2 regions of the Spirillospora sp. NPDC047418 genome follow, and region 2 is predicted to be linked to the other one. Evidence: riboswitches for the same ligand, from Rfam matches in the RefSeq annotation. Region 2 holds a riboswitch; the other holds the start of a gene.
What was found. Region 2 has a riboswitch for thiamine pyrophosphate ahead of thiO (glycine oxidase ThiO). Riboswitches for the same ligand answer to the same signal wherever they lie in the genome.
Positions count from the first base shown of each region.

Region 1 (7,389 bases), on a different contig from region 2:
GCCCGCCGCGCTGGCCGGGCGCGTCGCCGCCGCGCTGCGGGCGGGCGCCTGGGGGCCCGCGCGCTTCGCGCTCGAGGCGGCGACCGGCTGGATCGCGGGCGGCGCGGTCGAGGAGATCACCCGGGCCAGGCGCGCGGACGCCGCGGCCCGCTCGCGGATCGTCGCCGAGCGCCTGGCGGGCGCCGCCGTCCGGTCCGGGCCCTGCTCCTACTTCTGCTGGTGGGACCTGCCGCCCCGGTGGCGGGCGGAGACGTTCGTCGCGGCGGCCGCGCGGCGCGGGATCGCCGTCACCCCGGCCGCCGCGTTCGTCGCGGGGACCGGCGCGGCGCCCCGCGCGGTCCGGATCGGCCTCGCCTCGCCGCCGCCGGGGACCCTGGCACGGGCCCTGGACGTCCTCGCCGAGATCGCCGCGGGCGCCCCGGAGGACATCCCCGTCGACTGACCGCGGCGCCGGCGCCCGCCGGGGCGGGCCGGGCCGGTCAGGAGCCGGCGCGCTCGACGACGACGGCCCACTCCTCCAGCAGGACCTGGGCGGCGTCGGCGTCGGGCCCCTCGGCCCACACGTGGGTCACCGCCTCCGCCGGGTCGGGCAGGACCAGGACCCAGCGGCCGTCGTCCTCCACCACGCGGACGCCGTCGGTGGTGTCGATCGTGCGGTCCCCGGCGGCCTCCACGACGTGCCGCATCACGCTGCCCTTGGCCGCCCACGGGGTCGGGACGGAGCGGCGCAGGAGGTGCGCGTCGGGGATGCGGCGGTCGATCTGGGACAGCGTCAGGCGGGTGCGGGCGACCAGGCCGACGAGGCGGACGAACGCGGCGATCCCGTCGACGGTGCCGCTGAACTCGGGCATGAGGAAGCCGCCCCGGCCGTCCCCCGCGAAGATCACGCTGGGCTGCGCGGCGGCCTTGGTGAGGACGTCCTGGGACGTGGACGTCCACTCGACCTGGACGCCGTGGAAGCGGCACACCTGCTCGGCGACCCGCGTCGTCGTCACCGGCAGCGCCACCTTGCCGCCGCGCCGCTCGGCCGCGACCAGGTCGAGCATGACGAGCAGGGCGCGGTCGTCGCCGACCAGCTCGCCGTTCTCGTCCACCAGGGAGATCCGCTCCCCGACCGGGTCGAAGCGGACGCCGAACGCGGCCCGCGAGGAGGAGACGAGGTCGCCGAGGCGCTCCAGGTCGCGCATCCGCTCGGCGAGCGTCTCGGTCGGGTTGGCCTCGTCCAGCCCGGCGTTGCGGGTGAGGACCTCCACGCCGACCTTGCCGAGCAGGTTCGGCAGGACGAGCGAGGCGACGCCGCCCGCGCAGTCCAGGACGATCTTCAGCCCGGCCTCGCGGACGCCGCGGATGTCGACGCGCCGCAGCAGGTCGCGGGTGTAGGTCTCCACGACGCGCGGCGGGTAGGTCAGCTCGGCGATCTCGCCGGGGAACGCGCGCCGGTACTCCTGGCGGCCGAAGACGCGTTCCAGCTTGCGCTGCGCCGCCTGGGACAGGTCGGCGCCGCCGGCGTCCAGGAACAGGATGTCGACGCCCTGCGGGTCGCCGAGGGTGGTGCGGATGTAGATGCCGCCGACGGCGTCCTCGCGGCCGGTCTCGAACCGGGCGACGGTGAGCGGGGTCGCCTCCAGGTCGTTGACGTTGATGGCGCTGGCGGTGAGCGCGCTGTTCACGGCGCGTTTCAGGGTGCGGGCGGCGCGGGACACGTCGCGGCCGGTGACGACCGTGGAGCCCTTCTTCAGCGTGGTCGCGTAGGCGCTGGCGAGCCGTACCGCCAGCTCGGGGGTGATCTCCACGTTGACGAGCCCGGACACGCCGCGCGGCCCGAACAGGTTGCGCTGCCCGCGCGACTCCCAGATCACGCTGGTGTTGACGACCGCGCCGGCCTCGATGGTCTTGAACGGGTAGACCTTCACGCCGCTGGAGACGTACGCCTCGGCCTCGATGACGCATTCATCGCCGATGACCGCGCCCTCCTCGACGCGGGCGCCGGCCATGATGTCGGTGTTCTTGCCCACGACGCAGCCGCGCAGGTTCGTGGACGGCGCGACGAACACGTTGTCGTGGACGACGGCCCGGTGCAGGAACGCGCCCTCCTTCACGACGACGTTGCTGCCGAGGACGGTGTACTCGCGCAGTTCGACGCCCGCCTCGACCTTGGCGTAGTCGCCGATGTAGAGGGGGCCCTTGAGGACGGCCTCGGCGTCCACCTCGGCGCCTTCGGCGACCCACACGCCGGGCGACATCTCGAAGCCGTCCAGTTCGATGCCGACCTGGCGGGAGAGCATGTCGGCCTGGGCCTTGAGGTAGCTCTCGTGGGTGCCGACGTCCTCCCAGTAGCAGTCGGCCACGTATCCGAACAGGCGGGCGCCCTCGCCGAGCAGCTTGGGGAAGACGTCCCCGGACCAGTCGACGGACTCCCCCTCCGCGACGTGGTCGAGGACCTCCGGTTCCATCACGTAGATGCCGGTGTTGACGGTGTCGGAGAACACCTGGCCCCAGGTCGGCTTCTCCAGGAACCGCTGCACGCGGCCCTCGTCGTCCACGATGATGATGCCGAACTCGAGCGGGTTCGGGACGCGCTTCAGCCCGATGGTGACGAGCGCGTCGTTCTCCTCGTGGAACCGCACCATGTCGGTGAGGTCGATGTCGGTGAGCGCGTCCCCGGAGATCACGAGGAACCGGTCGTCGCGCAGCGCCTCCTCGGCGTTCTTGACGCTGCCGGCGGTGCCGAGCGGGATCTCCTCCGTCGCGTAGCTCAGCGACATGCCGAGCTCCTCGCCGTCGCCGAAGTAGTTGCGGATCAGCGCCGCGAGGAACTGGACGGTGACGACGGTCTCGGTGAACCCGTGCCGCTTCAGCAGCCGGAGCACGTGCTCCATGATCGGCCGGTTGACGAGCGGCAGCAGCGGCTTGGGCTGGTTGGCGGTCATCGGACGCAGCCGCGTCCCCTCGCCTCCCGCCATCACGACGGCCTTCATCGGGGGGTCTCAGCTCCCTTCTGGTCGCCGGCCGGCGGTTCCGCGCCCGGTCCGCCCCGGTCGCCCGGTTCGCCCCGGTCATCCGGTTCGGGCGGGGTGTCCGGCCCGGGGGCCGGGGGCGAGCCGCGGCCGGCCGACACCAGTTGCCGCGTCTGCGTCCAGTAGAGGACGGCCGACCACCAGTACAGGCCCGTCCCCCAGATGGCGAAGGACCATCCGATGACCTTCGCCGCGGTCGCCGCGCCGCCGCCGTGGTCGCCCAGCAGCAGCAGCGGGAACGCGTACAGCAGGCACATGGTGCCCGCCTTCCCGATGAAGTGGACGGGAAGCGTGCCGCCGTACCCGAGCCGCCGCACGATCGGCGCGATCGGCAGGATCGCGAACTCCCGGGCGACCAGCAGCACCACCAGCCACAGCGGGATGATGTCGCGGATCGTGAGCCCGATCAGCGTGGCGAGGATGTAGAGGCGGTCGGCGGCCGGGTCGAGCACCGTCCCGAGCCTGCTGGTCTGGTTCAGCGCGCGCGCCAGCTTGCCGTCCAGCCAGTCCGACAGGCCGGCGAACACCAGCACGCCGAGCGCCCACCAGTCGGCCTCGGCGAGAATGAGCCACAGGAACAGCGGGACGCCCACGAGCCGGGCCATGCTCAGCATGTTGGGCACCGTGAAGATCCGGTCCTGCGGGGCCTGCTGCAGAGTGGTCACCGACGCGTTCGCCTCCCCTGGTCCCCTTGATCCTGACCCTACCGGTAAGGGTTGGAAAGCCCTCGACGGCGTCGGACCGGTGAGTCGGGCGCGGCGGGGCCCGTCCGGGGGCGGTCCCGGTCATCGCGGGCTGACGGCGTCCGCGAGCGGCAGGACGGCCGTCACCACGAATCCGCCGCCCTCCCCCGGACCGGCGTCGAGGGTCCCCCCGACGCTGCGCGCCCGCTCGATCATCCCGAGGATCCCGAACCCCTCGGGAGTGCCGCCGGACGGCCCGTTCCCGTCGTCGGCGACGCGCACGACGAGCCCGCCGCCGTCGCGCGTGAGGCGCACCGTGGCGCGCCTCGCCGCGGAATGCTTGACAACGTTGGTCAAGGCCTCCTGGACGATCCGGTACGCGGCGACGCCGATCTCCGGCGGCAGCGTCCCGAGGCCGCCGTCCGCCAGCCGCACGTCGAGCCCGCCGCCGCGCGCCGCCCGCACGAGGTCGCCGATGCCGTCCGGGCCGGGCAGCGTCCCGGACGCCGCCACGTCGGTGCCGCGCAGGACCTGCAGCGTGCCGCGCAGCTCGGTCCGGGCGTCCCGGCAGGTGCCCGCGATCGACGCGAGCGCCTCGGCCAGCTCCGCCCGGTCGAGCGGCCGGTCCCCGCGCACCAGGTGGGCCGCCGCGCCGGCCTGCACGCCGATCAGCGTGATGCTGTGCGCGAGGAGGTCGTGCAGGTCGCGGGCGATCCGCAGCCGCTCCTCGGCGACCCGCCGCCGCGCCTCCTCCTCCCGCGTGCGCTCGGCCCGCTCGGCCCGCTCGGTGATCGTCGCGAGGCGCGCGCGGTGCACCCGCCACACCTGGACGGCGATCACGACCGACACCACGGCCTCGATGACCGCGACCTGCTCCCGGACGGAGCTGCCGCCCGCCCGCATCGCCATCCCGAGCACGCACACGGCCAGCAGGAACGCGGCGACGCCGAGGACGATCCGCACCCGCCGCCCGAGGACGGCGTAGGCGAACAGCGCGATCACCTCGGCGGGCACGAGCGCGTGGTGCTGGTACTGCGCGAGGTGGTACGGGAGCACCAGGACCACCAGCGCCACCAGCGCCGGCGCCGGCCACCGCCGGATCACCGCGAGCGGCACGTGCGCCGCGGCCAGCAGCAGCGCCCCGGCCGCGTCCAGTTCCCGGACTCCGGGCCACGCCACCGCCGCGGCCGCCGCGATGCCCGCCAGCGCCATCGCGGGCAGGGCGTCCCTTGCCGTCGCACCGATCCGAGGCAGCGTCACCACCCGCCCATCCTCCCGGATCCCCGCGACCACCGCACACCGCCCCCGCACACCGCTCTCGGACACCGCCCCCGCCCGGCGATCCCGCGCGGCGGTCCCGCCCGGCGATCCCGCGCGGCGGTCCCGCCCGGCGATCCCGGGCGGACAGCCGGACAGCCGGACAGCCGGACGGCCGGGCGGCCGGACGGCCGGGCGGCGGGGCGGCCGGGCGCGGAGGGCGGCGGGGCGGCCGGGCGCGGAGGGCGGCGCGCGGGCGCGTCCTACCCCAGGGGCGGCGGTTGCGGCAACGGGGGTGCGGCGGGTTAGCGTCGGGCACGACAGATCGCGGGGGCCCGGCGAACCGGGCTGAGATAGCGGCTGGGACGGCCGCTGACCGCATGAACCTGACCGGGTAATGCCGGCGTAGGGAGAGATCGAGTCGTCATGACACAACACGTGGTTCCAGCCGCCCGCAAGACCTACCTGCGGGGTTCGCGCCCCGACATCCGGGTCCCCATGCGGGAGGTGCCGCTGACCAGCGGCGACGCCGTCGTGCTGTACGACACGTCGGGGCCGTGCACCGATCCGGCCGTGGAGACCGACGTCCGCCGGGGACTGCCCGCGCTGCGGGAGGCGTGGATCGCCGAGCGCGGCGACACCGCCCCGTACGCCGGGCGGCCCGTGCGCCCCGCGGACGACGGGCGGCGCACGCCCGTTCCGGAGGACCTGCTGCCGCGGCGGCCGCGCCGCGCGACCGGCGGCGCGGTGACGCAGCGCGCGTACGCGCGGCGGGGCGAGATCACACCGGAGATGGAGTTCGCCGCGCTGCGGGAGGGGGTGGCACCGGAGTTCGTCCGGGACGAGCTGGCGGCCGGGCGCGCGGTGCTGCCCGCGAACGTCAACCATCCCGAGATCGAGCCGATGGTCATCGGCCGCAACTTCCTGGTGAAGGTGAACGCCAACATCGGGAACTCGGCGGTGGCGTCCTCGATCGAGGACGAGGTCGAGAAGATGACGTGGGCGACCCGCTGGGGCGCCGACACCGTCATGGACCTGTCGACCGGGAAGGACATCCACACGACGCGGGAGTGGATCCTGCGGAACTCGCCGGTGCCGGTCGGGACCGTCCCGCTGTACCAGGCGGTGGAGAGGGTGGGCGGCGACCCGGCGGAGCTGACCTGGGAGGTCTTCCGGGACACGGTGGTCGAGCAGGCCGAGCAGGGCGTCGACTACATGACCGTCCACGCGGGGGTGCTGCTGCGGTACGTGCCGCTGACGGCACGCCGCAGGACCGGGATCGTGTCGCGGGGCGGTTCGATCATGGCGGCGTGGTGCCTGGCGCACCACGAGGAGAACTTCCTGTACACCCGCTTCCGGGAGCTGTGCGAGATCTTCGCCGCCTACGACGTCACCTGGTCGCTCGGGGACGGCCTGCGCCCCGGCTCCATCGCGGACGCCAACGACGAGGCGCAGTTCGCCGAGTTGCGCACGCAGGGCGAGCTGACGGCGATCGCCGCCGGGTACGGCAACCAGGTGATGAACGAGGGGCCCGGCCACGTCCCGATGCACAAGATCAAGGAGAACGTCGACCGGCAGCAGGAGTGGTGCGGCGGGGCGCCGTTCTACACGCTCGGCCCGCTGACCACCGACATCGCGCCCGGCTACGACCACATCACCTCGGCGATCGGCGCCGCGATGATCGGCTGGCACGGCACGGCGATGCTCTGCTACGTGACGCCGAAGGAGCACCTCGGGCTGCCGGACCGCGAGGACGTCAAGGCCGGCGTCATCGCCTACAAGATCGCCGCGCACGCCGCCGACCTCGCCAAGGGCCACCCGGGGGCGCAGGCGTGGGACGACGCGCTGTCGGACGCCCGGTTCGACTTCCGGTGGGAGGACCAGTTCAACCTGTCCCTCGACCCGGACACCGCCCGCGCGTTCCACGACGCGACGCTGCCGGCGGCGCCGGCGAAGACCGCGCACTTCTGCTCGATGTGCGGCCCGCACTTCTGCTCCATGAAGATCACCCGGGACGTCCGGCGGTACGCGGCCGAGCGCGGCCTGGACGGCGAGGCCGCCCTCGCCGCCGGGATGCGGGAGAAGGCCGCGGAGTTCACCGCCGCCGGCGGGCGGCTCCATCTCCCGCTCTCCCCCGGGGATTCCTGACGTAGGCGCAGGTCGGCGCGGGCCCGCCGCACACCGGACGCGGCACCGGACGCGGCACCGGACGCGGCGGGCCCGGCCATCCCGGCGCGGGCCGGGCGCGGCGGCGCGGCTAGTATCGAGGGACCGTTCCAAAGCCGCGGACCCCCCCGAATCGCCGCAGGCCCGTACCCGCCGGGAAAGGACCGACGACTCACGTGACCAGCGACGACACGCCGCAGGCCCCCGCCCGTGCGGTGCGGGCCGACGTGCGCCGCAACCGGGCGCGGCTGCTCGCCGCGGCCCGC
Region 1 is NZ_JBEYTW010000028.1:28,243-35,631, reverse strand. Features, by position in the region: gene ABZ806_RS19365 (aminotransferase-like domain-containing protein) at 1-442, shown strand, start outside; gene ABZ806_RS19360 (sugar phosphate nucleotidyltransferase) at 480-2,978, opposite strand; gene clsA (cardiolipin synthase ClsA) at 2,975-3,682, opposite strand; gene ABZ806_RS19350 (sensor histidine kinase) at 3,803-4,963, opposite strand; TPP riboswitch at 5,275-5,388, shown strand; gene thiC (phosphomethylpyrimidine synthase ThiC) at 5,384-7,105, shown strand; gene ABZ806_RS19340 (TetR/AcrR family transcriptional regulator) at 7,300-7,389, shown strand, end outside.
Region 1: it holds a riboswitch for thiamine pyrophosphate, as region 2 does, so the genes downstream of both, thiC (phosphomethylpyrimidine synthase ThiC) here and thiO (glycine oxidase ThiO) in region 2, are expected to answer to the same signal.

Region 2 (7,389 bases):
GGCCGACGGGTGCTGCGGGACACGGCCACGCCGGCCAGGCACAGCAGGCCGCCGGCGAGCGTGACCAGCCCGGGGATCTCCCCGAGGAACAGCCACGACATCCCGACGACCAGGGCGGGCACGGCGTAGGTCGTGGCGCCCATCTTCCCGGCGGACGTGCGGGCCAGCGCGTAACCCCAGGTGGTGAACGCGATCGCGGTCGGGAAGACGCCCAGGTAGACCATGTTGAGGGTGGCCCCGGCCGGGGCGTCCGCGGCCTGGGACACCAGCTGCCCGGCGAACGGCAGGCAGAACAGCGCGCCGACGGCGCACGCGAACGTGGTGAACTGCAGCGCGGAGGCGTGCCGCAGCGCGGGCTTCTGGCTGACCACGCCCGCCGCGTACGTCACGGCGGCGACCAGGCAGAGCAGCACCCCGCCGACGGACGCGCGGCCCTCCCCGGACATCGACAGCCCGACGACGGCGGCACCGGCGAACGACACGGCCATGCCGGCGATCAGCCGGGGCGCCAGGCCCTCCTTCAGCAGCCAGCCGCCGAGGAGCGCGATCAGGATCGGGCCGATGTTGACGACGAGGGACGCGGTGCCCGCGTCCACGAGCTGCTCGCCCCAGTTCAGCGCGACCATGTAGGCGCCGAACCACAGGACGCCCGCCGTGACGATGCCCGGCCAGGCCGCCCTGGGCGGCAGCCCCTCGCGCCGGACGAGCCACAGGGCGCCCAGCACGACCGTCCCGGACAGGAGGCGGCCGAGGGCGAGGGCGCCGGGACCGTACTCGGCTCCGGCGCTGCGGATCGAGACGAAGGCGGACGCCCACAGCACCACCGTGATCGTGGCGGCGGCGACCGCGCGCCGGTCGATGCGACCTGTGCTCTCCTGCTGCATGTCATGCACCTTAGGTATGGGACATTTCCACGAACACCGAAGGAACATGCCGGGTCGCGGCATGCCCAAATGGACCGGCCCCAGTCTGCTGACGTGCTGGTTTCAGGTCTAGCGAATATTCCTACAGGCGATTCTTTAGCTCTTCTACGAGGTGGCGAGGCCCTCGAACGGCGACGACGCCTGCGCGTAGCGGCGCTTCGGAATGCGTCCGGCCAGCCTGGCGAGGCGCCCGGCCTCGACCGCGTGCCGCATCGCCGCCGCCATCCGCTCCGGGTGCCGCGCGCGGGTGACGGCGGTCGCCAGCAGCACGGCGTCGCAGCCGAGCTCCATGGCGAGCGCCGCGTCGGACGCGGTGCCGAGCCCGGCGTCCAGGATCACCGGCACGCCCGCCCGCTCCACGATCAGCTCGATGTTGTGCGGGTTGCGGATGCCGAGACCCGACCCGATCGGGGAGCCGAGCGGCATCACCGCGGCGCACCCGATCTGCTCCAGGCGGTGCGCCAGCACCGGGTCGTCATTGGTGTACGGCAGCACGACGAAGCCGTCGTCGACGAGCTGCTCGGCGGCCTCGACCAGCTCGATCGGGTCGGGCAGCAGCGTGTGCTCGTCCGCGATCACCTCCAGCTTGACCCAGTTCACGCCGAGCGCCTCGCGGGCCAGCTTGGCGGTGAGGACGGCCTCCCCGGCGGTGAAGCAGCCCGCCGTGTTCGGCAGCACCCGGATGCCGCACTCCTTCAGCACGTCCAGCACCGAGCCGCGCGCGGACGGGTCCACCCGCCGCATCGCGACCGTGGTCAGCGCCGTCCCGGACGCCGTCAGCGCCTCCCGCAGCACGTGCATGCTGGGCGCGCCGCCCGTCCCCATGATCAGCCGGGAGCCCAGCTCCTCCCCGGCGATGACCAGCGGATCCGACATGTCAGCCTCCTTGCACGGCGGTGAGCACTTCGATGCGGTCGTCCTCGCGCAGCACCGTCGTCTCCCACGCGGAACGGCGGACGACCTCGTCGTTCAGCGCGGCCGCCACGCCGGTCCCGGCGGCGCTCACCGACGCGACGACCGCGGCGACGCTCGTGCCCTCCGGCAGCTCGCGCGGCTCGCCGTTGACGATCACCTTCATGCTCGCACCTCGGAGAAACGGGCCGGGGAGAACGGCCCGGCGACCTCGGGGACGGGGGCGTCCAGCAGCATCGCGGACAGGATGTCGGCGCTCACCGGGGTCAGCAGGACGCCGTTGCGGAAGTGCCCGGTGCCGACGAACAGGCCGGGCGGCCCGGCCGGGCCCATGACCGGCGCGTTGTCCGGGGAGCCGGGCCGCAGCCCGGCGGCGACCTCGGCGAACTCCAGCTCGGTGATGCCGGGCAGCAGCTCGCGGGCGTCCCGCAGCAGCTCCCACAGCCCGCCGGCGGTGACCCGCCGGTCGAAGCCCAGCTCCTCCTGGGTGGCGCCGAGGACGATCTCGCCGTCCGCGCGCGGCACCAGGTAGACCGACGAGCCGCGGACCAGGCCGCGCGTGGTCCGGGTGAGGAAGGGCGTCCGGGTGCGGAGCCGCATCACCTGGCCCTTCACCGGGCGGACGGGCGGGACGGCTCCCGGCGGCAGCCCCTCCAGATCGCCCGACCAGGGCCCGGCGGCGATGAGCACCCGGTCGGCGCGGATCTCCGTCCCGTCGTCCAGGGCGACTCCGGCCGCCGCGCCGCCCTCGGTCAGCAGACGCACGGCCCGCCGCCGGACCAGCCGCACGCCGAGCCGCTCGGCCGCCGCGAGCAGTGCCGCGGTGAGCCGGCGCGGGTCGATCGAGCCGTCGCGCGGGGCGAGCAGCCCGCCGCGCACGCCCGGCGCGAGCATCGGCTCCGCCCGGCGGCTCTCCCGGCCGGTCAGCGCCTGGACGGGGATGCCGAGGCTCTCCTGGAAGCGGCGCAGGTCGTCGAGGTAGGTCAGGTCGTCGGAGTCGAACGCGACCTGGAGCAGCCCGTCGGTGCGGTACCCGGTCCCGAGGCCGGTCAGCTCCTCCAGTTCGGCGACGAACGCGCCGTACCGGTCGCGGGAGGCGAGGCCGAGCCGCAGCAGCGGCTCCTCGCCGTAGGTCAGCTCGCTGACCGGGGTGAGCATGCCCGCCGCCACCGACGAGGCGCCGCTCGCGGGGGACGGGTCGATCACCGTGACCGCGGCGCCCCCCGCCGCGGTGCGCCAGGCGGTCGCGAGGCCGATGACGCCCGCTCCCACGATCGCGATCTGCATGCGCGCTCCCTTCGCCGGCATGATCCGGATCAGGTCCGGCGGTCGGCGGCCCGGTCAGCCGCCCTCTCAGCCCGGTCGCACCGGACTCCCGCGCTCTGTAACGTTTTTACCCGGTTCCCACCCTACGACCTCGGCGGAGCCGTCCATCATCTGGACAGGTGTCCACCCGAAAATCGCGGCGCATTAGGCTGGCCTTCATGGAGAGCGTGATCGTCGTGGGTGGCGGGCTGGCCGGCGTGCGCGCCGTGGAGGCCCTGCGGGGCAAGGGGTACGGGGGCGCGCTGACGCTCGTGTCGGCGGAGCGGCACCGGCCCTACGACCGGCCGCCGCTGTCGAAGGCCGTCCTCGCGGGCGAGTCCGACGACACGACCGTCGACGCGGACTGGGACGCGCTGCGCTGCGACCTGCTGCTCGGCGAGCGCGCCACCGGCCTGGACCTGCACGCGCCGGGACGCGGCGGCGTGCTCGCGTCCACGGCGGGCGGCCTGCCGTTCGACGGGCTGGTCATCGCGACCGGCGCGGCCCCGGTCACGCTGCCGGGGGACGGCCGCCAGCACGTCCTGCGGACCGTCGACGACTCCCGCGACCTGCGGTCCCGGCTCACCGAGGGCGCCCGGATCGTGATCGTCGGGGCCGGCTGGATCGGCGCGGAGGTCGCGACCACCGCCGCGAAGAAGGGCTGCCGGGTCACCGTCGTGGAGGCGGCCGACACCCCGATCGCCCACGCGATCGGGCCGGAGGTGGGCGCGCTGACCGCCCCCTGGTACGCCGAGGCGGGCGTCGAGCTGCGCACCGGCGTGAAGGTCGCGGCGGTCGAGGAGGGCGGCCTGGCCCTCGCCGGCGGCGGCCGGATCGAGGCCGACGAGGTCGTGGTCGGCATCGGCGTCCGCCCGGAGGTGTCCTGGCTGGACGGCTCCGGCCTGCTGGTGCAGCGCGGCGTGGTCACCGACGGCTCGTTCCGCGCCTACCAGGGCGAGGAGGAGCCCGGCGCCCTCCGCCCGGACATCGTTGCGGTCGGCGACTGCGCCGCCTGGTGGTCGGCGCGCTACGGGCGGCGGCTCCTCGTCGAGCACTGGGACACCGCCCTCAACGCGCCCGAGACCGCCGCCGCGGCGCTCCTCGGGCAGGACGCCGCCTACGACGCCGCCCCGTACTTCTGGTCCGAGCAGTTCGGGCGCATGGTCCAGTACGCGGGCAGCCACGCCGCCGCCGAGCGGCTCGTCCACCGCGGCGACCCGTCCGGCCGCAAGTGGTCGGTGGTGTGGCTCACCGGCGACCGGCTCGACGCGATCCTCGCCGTCGACCGGCCCCGCGACCTGGTGCAGGCGAGGCGGGTGATCGCCGCCGGGACGCCGGTGGACCCCGTGGCGATCGCCGACCCGGACGTCCCCGTCCGGCAGGCCGTTCGCTGATGGCGATCGCCGCGGCGGCGGATCGGCTGTCCAGGGGGTTTGAGCGTTCCGGAGGCGTGGTAGCAAGGGGGCGTGACGCAGATGCACGCAACCGTTGACAGCGCACTCGACCCCCGGACCGACGCCCTCGCCGGCGAGTGGCTCACCCTCCGCGAGACCGCCGACCGACTCGGGATCAAGTCCAACCGGATCAAGCAGTTCATCCACGAGCACCGCATCCTCGCGGTGCGCCGGGGCGGTGAGCCGATGGTGCCCGCGGCCTTCATCAAGGACGGCCAGGTCATCAAGGGGCTGCCCGGCACACTGACCCTCCTGTCGGACGCGGGGTTCGACGACGTGGAGACCATCCGCTGGCTGTTCACCGCCGACGACACCCTGCCGGGGACGCCGGTGGACGCGCTCACCGAGAACCGGGGGACCGAGGTCCGCCGCCGAGCCCAGGCCCTCGCCTTCTAGAACCGACCGGTATCAACGGAAGACAACGCACGTGACACGATCGCGGGGCCGTGCGGCGGGACGCCCCCGCCGCGCGGCCCCGCGATCCCGTACGACCGACCGCCGCTGAAAGGACGTTCCTCCGCCGTGTCCAGGCATCTCCCCTCCGAACGCGCCGTCGCGCTGCGCGCCCGCCTCAGCCGGGCCCGCCTCTACCTCTGCACCGACGCGCGGGAGCGGCGGCGGGACCTGCCGGACTTCCTGGACGCCGTCCTCGCGAACGGCGTCGACATCGTCCAGCTCCGGCAGAAGGGCCTGGAGGCCCGCGACGAGATGACCTACCTGGAGATCTTCCGGGCGGCCTGCGAGCGGCACGGGGCGCTGCTCGCGGTCAACGACCGGGCCGACGTGGCGCAGGCCGTCCGCGCGGACGTGCTGCACCTCGGCCAGGACGACCTGCCGGTGCCCGCCGCCCGCGAGATCGTCGGCGGCGACATGCTGGTCGGCCGGTCCACGCACTCCGACGAGCAGGCGTCGGCGGCGGCCGCCGAGCCCGGCGTCGACTACTTCTGCGCGGGTCCGGTCTGGCCCACGCCGACCAAGCCGGGCCGGCCCGCGCCCGGCCCGAAGCTGCTGGAGTACACGGCGGCGCAGCGGGTCCCGCGGCCGTGGTTCGCGATCGGCGGCATCGACCTCGGGAACCTCGGCGAGGTGCTCGCGGCGGGCGCGACGCGGGTCGTGGTGGTGCGGGCCATCACCGAGGCGGACGATCCCGGCGCCGCGGCGGCCGAGTTCGCGCGCCGGCTGGCGGGCTGACCCGCCCGGCCCGGCGGGGGGCCGCGGCGCGGGCCGCTCGGGCGATCACCGACAATGGGGATCATGAGCGTGGGACCTGACGACGACGACCGCACCGTCGACCTGGACGACGACCTGGAGATCCTGCCCGACCAGACGTCCGACGACACCGACACGGGCTGGGGCGACTGGCGCGCGACCGACGACAACGACGCGCGCCTTCTGGAGGACCGCCCGCCGCACTGGTAGGACCGGACCGGCCCGTCAGAACATCATGCCGAGCGCGAACCCGGCGACGACGACCGCGCCGAGCGCGACCATCATCCGCCAGCGGTAGCGCGGTATCCGGGTCGGGCGCGGCCGCGGCGCCGGGCCCTGGCCCCCTCGCAGCGCCCGGACGAGCTGCGGCGCGGTCGGCCGCGCGGCCGGGTTCTTGTCCAGGCAGCGGGCCGCGAGGTCGCGCAGCGGGCCCTGCAGGTCGCCGAGTTCGGGCCGCCGGGAGGTGACGCGGCGCATCACCGCCGCGCTCGGCCCGGTGCCGAACGGCGGGCGCCCGGTCGCGGCGAACACGATCGCGGCGCCCCAGGCGAAGACGTCGGCGGGCGGCCCGACCGGCTCGTCCTCGATCTGCTCGGGCGCCATGTAGGCGGGCGTGCCGACGGGGCCGGTGGTCAGCGGGGCCGCGTCGGCGGTGCGGGCGATGCCGAAGTCGATGACCTTGGCGCCGTCCGGGCCGAGCAGCACGTTGCCGGGCTTGAAGTCGCGGTGCACGATCCCGGCGCGGTGGATCGCGGCGAGCGCCGCCGCGGTCCGCAGCGCGACCTTGCGCAGTTGCGGGGCGGGCAGCGGCCCGCGGTCGGCGACGACGTCCTGCAGCGACGGGCCCTCGACGAACTCGCTGACGATGTAGGGGCGGTCGCCGGTCATGTCGGCGTCCAGCACCCGCGCGGTGTGCCGCCCCGACACCCGCAGGGCGGCGTCCGCCTCCTTGACGAAGCGGCTGCGCGCCCGGTGCCCGGCCGTCGCGCCGCCGCGCAGCAGCTTCACCGTGACCAGATCGCCGTCGCCGTCCCGGCCGAGGTACACGATGCCCTGGCCGCCCTCGCCGAGCCGGCCGAGCAGCGTGTAGCCGCCGAGGCCGCGCGGGTCGTCGGGGCCGAGCGGCGCGCCGCGCCGCCGGTCGCGGCCGTGCCCGGGGCGGGGCCCGCCGCCCGGGCGTCCCTGCCCGGCCCGGGGCTTGCCGGCGCGGCCGCCGTGCCCCGGATGCGCCGGGCGCCCGGTACGGGCGCCGGCGGGACGCGGGGAATGCGGATTCGTCCTCCCGCGGGAGGTGTCGTGCGGCACTGGATGACTCCGACTCGGCGGGGGCGGACGAAGATTTCCTTATTTGTACCGTGTGACGGCTGGGCACGGCAGGGGAACCGAGATCTTTGTTTTTACTGGCATGTCCCCAGTGTCCCCTTCTGGGTGATCTTTCGGGACGAGGCGCCGACCATGACCGTGTAGCAGCCGTCCGCGACCTTCCACGCCTTCGCCTCCTCGTTCCAGTAGGCGAACGACCGCGCGGACAGCGGGAACGTCACCGTGGTGCTCGCGCCAGGCGCGAGGGTGACCTTGCTGTAGCC
Region 2 is NZ_JBEYTW010000013.1:41,077-48,465, reverse strand. Features, by position in the region: gene ABZ806_RS10880 (DMT family transporter) at 1-884, opposite strand, end outside; gene ABZ806_RS10875 (thiazole synthase) at 1,029-1,799, opposite strand; gene thiS (sulfur carrier protein ThiS) at 1,801-2,001, opposite strand; gene thiO (glycine oxidase ThiO) at 1,998-3,122, opposite strand; TPP riboswitch at 3,112-3,224, opposite strand; gene ABZ806_RS10860 (NAD(P)/FAD-dependent oxidoreductase) at 3,320-4,534, shown strand; gene ABZ806_RS10855 (Rv2175c family DNA-binding protein) at 4,616-4,990, shown strand; gene thiE (thiamine phosphate synthase) at 5,117-5,785, shown strand; gene ABZ806_RS10845 (hypothetical protein) at 5,849-6,013, shown strand; gene ABZ806_RS10840 (serine/threonine-protein kinase) at 6,029-7,108, opposite strand; gene ABZ806_RS10835 (beta-glucosidase family protein) at 7,201-7,389, opposite strand, start outside.